DNA from 3 places in the Paenibacillus sp. E222 genome. Region 2 is predicted to be linked to each of the others. Evidence: predicted binding sites of a transcription regulator. Region 2 holds the regulator's gene; each other region holds the start of a gene.
What was found. The regulator CtsR, encoded in region 2, represses protease genes until heat stress. The targets are predictions, from matches to a motif close to ATGGTCAATAAAGGTCAAACA.
Positions count from the first base shown of each region.

Region 1 (3,285 bases), 610 kb from region 2:
CATTTTTTGGCTCGGAAAGAATCCGTACCAATGTGTCTTCGTCCAGCGGCTCCAAAGTGGAGATAACTGGCAAACGGCCTACAAATTCCGGAATCAGACCGAATTTCAGCAAGTCTTCCGGCAATACCATACCCAGATATTCACCTGGTTTAAGATCTTTTTGTTCCGCAACGGTGTTAAAGCCAATGACTTTTTTACCGATCCGGCGTTTGATCATTTGCTCCAGACCATCGAAGGCACCGCCGCAAATGAAGAGTATGTTCGTAGTATCGATCTGGATGAATTCCTGATGTGGATGCTTACGACCACCTTGTGGTGGTACAGAAGCAACAGTTCCTTCCAGAATTTTCAGGAGCGCCTGTTGAACACCTTCACCCGATACATCACGTGTAATGGATGGGTTCTCGGATTTACGCGCTACTTTATCAATTTCATCGATATAAATAATGCCGCGCTCTGCTTTTTCCACATCATAATCAGCAGCTTGAATCAGCTTGAGCAGAATGTTCTCTACATCTTCGCCGACATAACCTGCTTCCGTCAATGAAGTTGCATCAGCAATAGCAAAAGGAACATTAAGGATTTTAGCCATCGTTTGCGCAAGCAACGTTTTACCAGAACCCGTAGGCCCTAACAGCAAAATGTTACTTTTTTGCAATTCAACGTCCTCAATCTTGCTTTGCGTGTTGATCCGTTTATAGTGATTGTAAACCGCTACAGACAAAGACTTCTTAGCCTGATCCTGTCCAATAACGTACTGGTCAAGAATATCGCGGATTTCTTTCGGTTTTGGAATATCTTTGAGGTCCAGTTCTTCGTCATGACCGAGCTCTTCCTCTACGATTTCAGTGCACAGTTCGATACATTCATCACAAATGTAAACGCCCGGTCCAGCGACCAGCTTGCGCACCTGTTCCTGAGATTTACCGCAAAAAGAGCATTTCAATTGCCCTTTCTCATCGTTAAATTTAAACATGAAACCACCCCTTTAGGAATTGATCGGTCTGCTGAGCACCTGGTCAATAATGCCGTACGTTTTGGCTTCTTCAGCACTCATGAAAAAGTCACGGTCTGTGTCCCGCTCGATTTTCTCAAGGGGTTGACCTGTACGATCGACGTATATTTGATTCAGTTTCTGACGTGTTTTAATAATCCATTCTGCGTGAATTTTGATATCCGCAGCCTGTCCTTGAACGCCGCCAAGCGGCTGATGAATCATCACTTCGCTGTTTGTCAGCGCATATCGTTTGCCAGGAGCACCTGCTGTCAGCAATAACGAGCCCATGCTTGCTGCCATACCTACGCAAATGGTCGATACATCCGGCTTGATATATTGCATCGTATCGTATATACCCATCCCTGCGGTGACAGAACCACCAGGTGAATTAATGTACAAGCTGATATCCTTCTCAGGATCGTCGGCTGCCAAAAACAAAAGCTGAGCTATGACAAGATTGGCTACATCGTCATCAATCGCACTGGTTAGAAAAATAATGCGATCCTTCAGCAAACGCGAATATATATCGTAAGAACGCTCGCCTCGATTGGTTTGTTCTACAACCATTGGCACCAGACTCATGAGACCAACCTCTTTTCTACATGTAATTAGACATAGGCTACCTGTAAAGCAAACCCAAATTCATTCTAACACGTTCCTGTGACAATGTCATTTTTCACAAGTGGTGTCAAGACGGGGTGAGTTTACTTTTTAGCCTGATCATATTTAACCATGTTTTCTATGTATGTGCAAATCGGAGCAATCCTATGCCGTTTCACCTTTTTTTTATTTGCAGGAGAACCATAGCACGTTGGATATGCATAACCAATTCCGCAACAAATCCCATCCATATTATTACTGAATCCTCTATAAAATGGATGCCATAATTTAAAAATAAGGCACGCAATGATTCACGTGCCTTATCGTTTATTCAGCTGTTCATTACATAACAGCTTGTCTTATTTTTCGTCAGCTTCTGCAGCAACTTCTTCAGCTGGAGCTTCAACAGCTTCAACGACTTTGCTGTTCTCAACGAGAACATCGATCGTTTTACGCAGTTTCACTTCATCACGAAGGCTGTCCAGGGAACCATTACCCTCGAGAATGCCACGAATCTCTTCAGCAGGACGCTTGTAAGACTCAGCCATTTTTTCGAGTTCTTGGTTAACTTCTTCGTCAGACACTTCAATGTTCTCCGCTTTACCAACTGCTTCAAGAACCAAGTTGTTACGAACACGTTTGGAAGCATCTTCCTGCATTTGTCCTCTCAGGTCAGCTTGTGTTTGACCAGAGAAGCTCAGGAACATTTCCAGGTTCATACCTTGGTTGCGCAGACGGTTGTCGAAATCACGCATCATGTTTTGTACTTCGCTCTCAACCATTGCAGAAGGAATGTCCACTTCAGCATTTTCAGCCACTTTTTCTACAACAGCATTTTCTTGAGCTGCTTTGGCTTCGTCTGCTTTACGGGATTCCAATTGTTTTTTCAGATCAGCTTTGTACTCTTCAAGCGTATCGAATTCACTAACATCTTTAGCAAATTCATCATCCAGCTCAGGAAGCTGTTTACGTTTGATTTCATGTACTTTCACTTTGAAAACCGCTTGTTTGCCAGCCAGTTCAGCTGCATGGTAGCTCTCTGGGAAAGTCACTTCAACGTCTTTGAAGTCGCCTGTGGACAGACCCACAACCTGCTCTTCAAATCCTGGGATGAACGTGTTGGAACCAAGTTCCAGGGAATAACGCTCAGCTTGTCCGCCTTCGAACGGTACACCATCAACGGAACCGTCAAAGTCGATTACAGCAACGTCGCCGTTTTGTGCAGCACCTTCGTCGATAACAACGAGTTCTGCGTGACGTTGTTGAAGACGCTCGAGCTCTTCAGTCACTTCAACATCAGTTACTTCATGTTTGGCTACAGCAACTTCAACGCCTTTGTAGTCACCCAGTGTAACTTCAGGTTTAACGGTTACTTTCGCTTTGAACTTGAAAACTTGTCCTTTAGCGAATTGTTCGATATCTACATCAGGACGATCAACCGGGAAGATGTCCGTTTGGTCGATTGCTTCTGTGTAAGCTTCAGGAAGCAAAATGTCGATTGCTTCTTGATACAAGCTTTCCACACCAAAACGAGCTTCGAAAATTGGACGTGGAACTTTACCTTTACGGAATCCAGGTACGTTTGCTTGTTTAACTACTTTATTAAAAGCTTTGTCGAGTGCTGCAGTTACACGATCTGCACCCACTTCAACCTCAAGAACCCCAAGGTTCTTCTCTATCTTTTCCCA
Region 1 covers NZ_CP058552.1:2,702,005-2,705,289, reverse strand. Annotated here, with positions in the region: gene clpX (ATP-dependent protease ATP-binding subunit ClpX) at 1-976, opposite strand, end outside; gene clpP (ATP-dependent Clp endopeptidase proteolytic subunit ClpP) at 989-1,579, opposite strand; gene tig (trigger factor) at 1,957-3,285, opposite strand, start outside.
Region 1: the regulator CtsR is predicted to act here: its motif matches at 1,769-1,789, upstream of clpP (ATP-dependent Clp endopeptidase proteolytic subunit ClpP).

Region 2 (3,285 bases):
AAAGATATCATAACTTAGAGAACGGGGTGCAGGACGACATGGAAATTCAGAAATTAACCGTAGATGATTTTGAGCCAGCTATGGCACTCTCCGAGTATGCTTTTCAAGTGGTAATGAGTGAAGAACAAACGGAGAAGCGACGGAGTCAATTTGATTCACAGGATATATGGGGTGTATTTGAGGAAGGACAATTGGGTGCCAAACTTCACATTATTCCTTTTCAAACTTATATTCACGGAAGATCGTTCGAGATGGGCGGTATTGCGGGAGTAGCCACATGGCCAGAATATAGACGCAAAGGCTGGGTAGCCGGGCTATTGAAGCATGCGCTGGAGGAAATGAACCGTAACAAACAAAGTATATCGTTTTTGCATCCGTTCTCTTTTGCATTTTATCGGAGATATGGATGGGAGACGTATGTTGAGTTTAAACGATATAAAGTGCCTACAGCTCATCTGCCTGCAAAAAAGGCAACCCCTGGAACAATTCGGCGTGGCGATCCGGGAATCAGCGTATTAAAGGAAGTATACAGTGCGTATGCTGAGCGCTATAACGGAACCTTAATCCGAGATGATGCGAGATGGGAGAATTCAGTTCTCACTAATGGAGCCAGCCAGAAGGCTGTATATTATGATGAAGCTGGTAAAGCACAAGGCTATGTTTTATATGAGGTTAAGGAAAGAAAGTTTACCATTAAAGAGATCATTTATCTGAATGAAGAGGCAAGACAAGGTTTGTGGACCTTTATAGCCAACCATGATTCCATGATTGAGGAAGTCACTTTACAGGCACCAGCCAGTGATATGCTTGCTTTTCAATTAGATAATCCGCGGATTCAGCAGGAAATTGTACCTTTCTTCATGGCACGTATTGTGAGTGTCGAACAATTTATTTCCCAGTATCCTTTTGCGAGCCCAGACTCACCAGTACAGATTAATCTCCAGGTAGAGGATGCATACGCACCATGGAATGAAGGGGTATGGCAATTAAATGTGGCGATGAACGGTACAGCTTCAATATGGAAAACATCTGAGCCTGCTGCTAAAGATCAGACTGTTAAAGTAGACATTCAGACGCTTACCGCTATGCTGATGGGGTATCGTAGGCCCACAGAGATGGCTCAGATAGGTAGAATGGAAGGACCAAATGAAGCAATAAAAGCTCTGGAACAAGCAATTCCTGATCGGGAAACGTATTTACTTGATTTTTTCTGATCCTCATAGAGTAAAGAGTTTTCTAGGATCAATTTCATAGATTTAACGTGTATAGCATTACGTTGCTAGTGTGAGACAAATGGACTTCTCCAGTTATTTTGGAGAGGTTTTTTTGTGTCAGCCGAATATTTCGTGTAAAATCGTAAAAAATGAATAGTGCTCCCTCTTGGCAAAACCACAAAATATGCTATAATGTATATAAAGTCAAAGAAAGTCAAAGTCAACTAAAGGTTAAATACTTACGTAGCTTTCTTTCTGCAATCCGGTGGTGGGAGCCATTTTAAAGGTAGTACACATCAGCGGATAAAGGCAATATTAAAGGACCTTCGAGCGTCCTTCGCTCTCCTGTTAAAGACCGTTGAAGATCAGTTTCGCTGTTTCCTTGATTGGTTAAATGGGTGGAGAAGGTGTACTCTGTAGGGGCGTGTGGGTCCTTATTGACTTAACGTTTCAGACAGTGGAGGATGAGTCGATGCGTAATATCTCTGATATTATCGAACAATATCTGAAGAGTATTTTGCATGAAAGTCCCGAAGGAATGGTCGAAATTCAACGTAATGATCTGGCTGACCAATTTTCATGTGTGCCTTCCCAGATCAATTATGTCATCAGCACCCGATTTACACTCGAAAAAGGTTACCTTGTAGAGAGTAAACGTGGAGGCGGCGGTTATGTTCGCATACAGCGAATCGAATTGCCAGCTCACTCGGCTCTGCATAACCATTTGCACCATAGTATTGGAGATGAGATCGGGCAGACAGCTGCCGAAGGTCTGATCTACCAACTGGAAGAAGCACGTTTCTTGAGCAAAAGGGAAGCCGGGTTGATGCGGGCAGCTGTATCGAGAGAGATTATATTGGTCAAACTTCCTTACCGGGATCAAATTCGTGCCAGAATGTTAAAGGCGATGTTAATATCTTTGCTCGGTAAATGAAAACTATCGGGATCAAGGGGGTACATCATTGTGCTGTGCCAAGAATGCAACAAACGACCGGCAACACTCCATTTCACGAAGATCGTGAACGGAGAGAAGACGGAATTCCATATTTGTGAGTCATGTGCTCGTGAAAAAGGGGAAATGATTCCCGGAACATCCAACGGATTTTCTATTCACAACTTATTGTCCGGGTTGCTTGATTTTGAACCCTCAGGCAAGAATGGCAATACGGGAGCAACACCTGCACAATCCCTTCGTTGTGAAGAATGCGGCATGACCTATTCACAGTTTAGCAAAATCGGCCGCTTTGGCTGTAGTTCTTGTTATAAATATTTTGACAGTCGTTTGGACCCGCTATTCAAACGGGTTCATGGCAGCACTTCCCACGTGGGGAAAGTGCCTGCACGAGCTGGTGGCCGCATCAAGGTCAAAAGACAGATTGCTGATCTGAAACGGGATCTTCAGGAGAGCATAACGCAAGAGGAGTTTGAAGAAGCTGCTCAAATTCGTGATCAGATCAGGGAACTTGAAAAAGAAATAGCTCAGGAGTAAAGTTTGTGATGAGTAGGAGGGATGCGTAATGCCTAATCTTCGTTTTACAGAGAAGGCGCTCAGCGACTGGATGCGTAGTGATGCGGCTGATTCCGAGATCGTCATTAGCAGCCGGGTCCGGATCGCACGCAACCTGCAGCATTATCCGTTTCCGATGCTGGCTTCCAATGAGCAATCGGAAGAAGTGCTGAATAAGCTGAGCGAAGTACTTCAATACGATGACGTTCATGCCTTTGGAGATTTTCATACTCTGGATCTGATTGATATCGATGACCTTGACAAACGGGTGCTGGTGGAGAAACATCTGATCAGTCCCAGTCTTGCGAACGAATCCAGAAATGGTGCTGTTATTCTCAGTGAGGATGAATCTGTAAGTATTATGATTAATGAAGAGGATCATCTTCGTATCCAGTGCCTCTATCCGGGGTTCCAGGTGAAAGAAGCCTGGGAGAAAGCTTCCGCCATAGATGATGCTTTTGAAGCGCATGTGGATTATGCTTTTGATGACCGCAGAGGATATTTAACCAGTTGCCCTACAAATGTAGGTACAGGTGTAAGAGCATCTGTCATGATGCATCTGCC
Region 2 covers NZ_CP058552.1:2,092,139-2,095,423, forward strand. Annotated here, with positions in the region: gene eis (GNAT family N-acetyltransferase) at 39-1,214, shown strand; gene HW560_RS09105 (CtsR family transcriptional regulator) at 1,687-2,148, shown strand; gene HW560_RS09110 (protein-arginine kinase activator protein McsA) at 2,179-2,703, shown strand; gene HW560_RS09115 (protein-arginine kinase McsB) at 2,732-3,285, shown strand, end outside.

Region 3 (3,285 bases), 1.1 Mb from region 2:
CGATCAGTCTGTTGGATGGTGATCCAATGCTGAGAATAAATGGGTATTACCCAGGGGTAGAAGCGAAGCTGATTAATGGCCGATTGTACATTCCGTTCTCTGCAATGAGAGATTATTTGGGTGTACAGGGCAACTGGGATGGTAAAGCCAAGACACTGTCGCTGAGCAAAGTGAAGCAAAATAACGTGGCAGTCAAAGCGGCAACAGTGAAAGTCAGCATCAAGAATGCTGAAGTCGATATTCAATATCCTCAGGTGAGCGGACTGGCGAACGATAAAGCGGAAGCGGCTATCAACAAGGTGTTGAAAGATGAAGTCGATGCTTTTGTAGCAGATTTCAAAAAACAAACCAAGGAATTTGGTGATGCAGCAGCGAACCGTCCATATGCATTTGAGAGTTCTTATGTCGTGACATACAACGAAAATGGTGTACTTGGGCTCATTACGCAAAGTTATCAGGACTATGCAGGCGCACATGGCATGACGTTCCGTACAGGTCACACCTTTGCTCTGGATTCCGGTAAGGAATTGAGTCTGGATGATGTGATCCAAAATAACAAAACCGTACGTGAGACAGTAAGCAAAAAAGTGGGAGATCAGCTTAAAGCCCGTGGTGGTTACCTTGAAGGCTATAAAGGTCTAAATAAAGATCAGGATTTCTATGTAACCCCAACTGGTGTAGTTGTATTCTTCCAGTTGTATGAGTACACAGCTTATGCGGAGGGTTTCCCAGAATTCCCGTTCACATACAAAGAGTTGCTTCCTAAAGGCACAGAGCCGTTCAGTGGCTTAACGGCCAACAAGTAAGAGTATCGGAAGTATTAGTCATTCCTTAAGTAATTCATTGGATATCTGGAACTCTAACGAACCTGTTGCATCTTATAAGGCTAGATATATGAGGCTTGGGATATTGTAACGAATCGTAGAGAGGCTATGGAGTGAAGAAACGGGGAAATCGAAAGAAAACGGGAACATATAGCAACGATAACATTCCTGTGATTCGTTAGAATTCCATTTCGTTGAAATGGTGGTCAATAGCGTGTGCTCAGTTCGTTAGATGTGATGTACGTTAATATTAGCTGTGTTCGTGTTGTTGTAGTGTCCGTCTTCACATAGGTTCTAGGGCCATTGTAATGCTATTAGATTTAAACGAATTATGCACTCTTAAATTATCTTCAAAAAAAAGGACGCCCTCGTCATATTGACGAGAGCGCCCTTTTTTCATATAGGCAACTCAACTGGGCGTTACCCTTTGAGTTGCCTATATGGTATATCCGTTTAATTGGCGATTCGCCTCGGCTTAGATGCCTTGGGAACCTACGTTTTCGATAACTTTATCGATGATACCGTAATCAGCAGCTTCAGCAGCGCTCATAAAGTAGTCACGATCTGTATCTTTCTCGATACGCTCCAGCGGTTGGCCTGAGCGCTCAGCGATGATGCGGTTCAAGGTATCACGCATTTTCAGGATGCGGCGGGCACGAATTTCGATGTCCGAAGCTTGACCTTGCGCACCACCAAGCGGTTGGTGAATCATGATTTCGCTGTTAGGCAATGCAAAACGTTTACCTTTGGCACCTGCGTTCAACAGGAATGCACCCATCGAAGCCGCCATACCTACACAGATGGTAGATACATCCGGTTTGATGAATTGCATAGTATCGTAAATCGCCATACCGGCTGTAATGGATCCGCCTGGGCTATTGATGTATAAGTGAATGTCTTTCTCCGGATCTTCCGCAGTAAGGAACAACATCTGTGCCATGATGGAATTCGCTACAACGTCATTTACATCACTGCCAAGGAAGATGATACGATCCTTCAGCAATCTGGAATAGATGTCATAGGCGCGCTCACCGCGGTTGCTCTGTTCAACGACCATTGGAATATAACTCACGTGAAAAACCTCCTCGGAAATGTAAATGTTAAATTGGTGTTTATATATAAACTGTTACCGTATTACCCACATCATAAACAATTTCAAACAAAAAGTCAAAGAAAGTCAAACTAAGTTTGAAAAAAAAGAAACCTATTCGGTTTCATTGGTTAAAAGGGTTATGAGCTACTAATTAAGAGTGGCGCGCCCGCCAAGAATCGAACTTGGATCTCAGGCTTCGGAGGCCTACGTCATATCCATTGGACCACGGGCGCACATTGATTATTGCTGCAAGCATAGCTGCATAAAGCTGTTTTGAAATAGAAGTTTCAAAGATGTGACAGCAATAATGATTATAGCTCATGAATAATTGAATTGCAAGCAGATGTTCACTGTTGTGGTTTGGATAAGCTTGAAAATGATCATGATGAAGATAAGTGGATAAAGAGCGCAAATAGGTAAATGCTAAAAGAGGTTTTGGATATGCCATATGAAAAACAACAGCAAGCAATATGTAGATGGAAAATTTACTTTGCTTCTATATATGGTATCGAACAGGTTGTTCTCGATCAGAGTAGGGTGACATTGTGAAAATAGGCGCGTACAAACGCCTGAAACGTGTCGAAATAAGGCTTTGAAACACTTGCATGTCGCGTCAGTTTTAGGTAGAATAGACGTGGGACTTAAAAAGTTAACCCGGGACGTTTTAGGGCCATGAAAGAAAGCTTGGAACGAGAAGCTTGCGGGAGTGGAAAGCATGCGAACGATTTTAGAAGTACAAAAGCAGCTTCTGCCTGATCTCATGGATGTCTTGAAGAAGAGATACACGATTCTGCGCCAGATCATGTTATCGGATGTGATCGGACGAAGAACGTTAGCTAATTCCATGCAGATGACCGAGCGGGTTCTGAGGGCTGAGACCGATTTGTTAAAGGCTCAGGGACTTATTGAAATTGACAGTGCAGGGATGAAGATCAGTGAGGCAGGGCATGAATTGCTGCAGCAGTTGGAACCCGTCGCCAAAGAACTGTTTGGATTATCCGAACTGGAAGAACGCATCAAGCAAGCCTACGGTCTGCAAAAGGTAGTTGTGGTTCCCGGCGATTCGGACATTTCTCCATTTGCCAAACGGGAGCTGGGCAGAGCCGGAGCGAAGGCTCTGGGTAATATCATGAGTGATAACGATGTTGTCGCCGTAACTGGCGGTTCAACAACGGCTGAAGTCGCAGAGCAACTGACTCCGCCAACATCGCTGAAAGGTGTCTGGTTCGTACCGGCACGCGGTGGGCTGGGAGAAAGCCTCGAAATTCAGGCCAATACGATAGCATCCACGATGGCAAAACGGGTAGGAGCCCAATACAAACTCCTGCATGTACCGGATTTGCTGAGTGATCATGCCTATGAATCACT
Region 3 covers NZ_CP058552.1:1,007,444-1,010,728, reverse strand. Annotated here, with positions in the region: gene HW560_RS04505 (PdaC/SigV domain-containing protein) at 1-806, shown strand, start outside; gene clpP (ATP-dependent Clp endopeptidase proteolytic subunit ClpP) at 1,300-1,896, opposite strand; tRNA gene HW560_RS04495 (tRNA-Arg) at 2,076-2,150, opposite strand; gene HW560_RS04490 (sugar-binding transcriptional regulator) at 2,633-3,285, shown strand, end outside.
Region 3: the regulator CtsR is predicted to act here: its motif matches at 1,988-2,008, upstream of clpP (ATP-dependent Clp endopeptidase proteolytic subunit ClpP).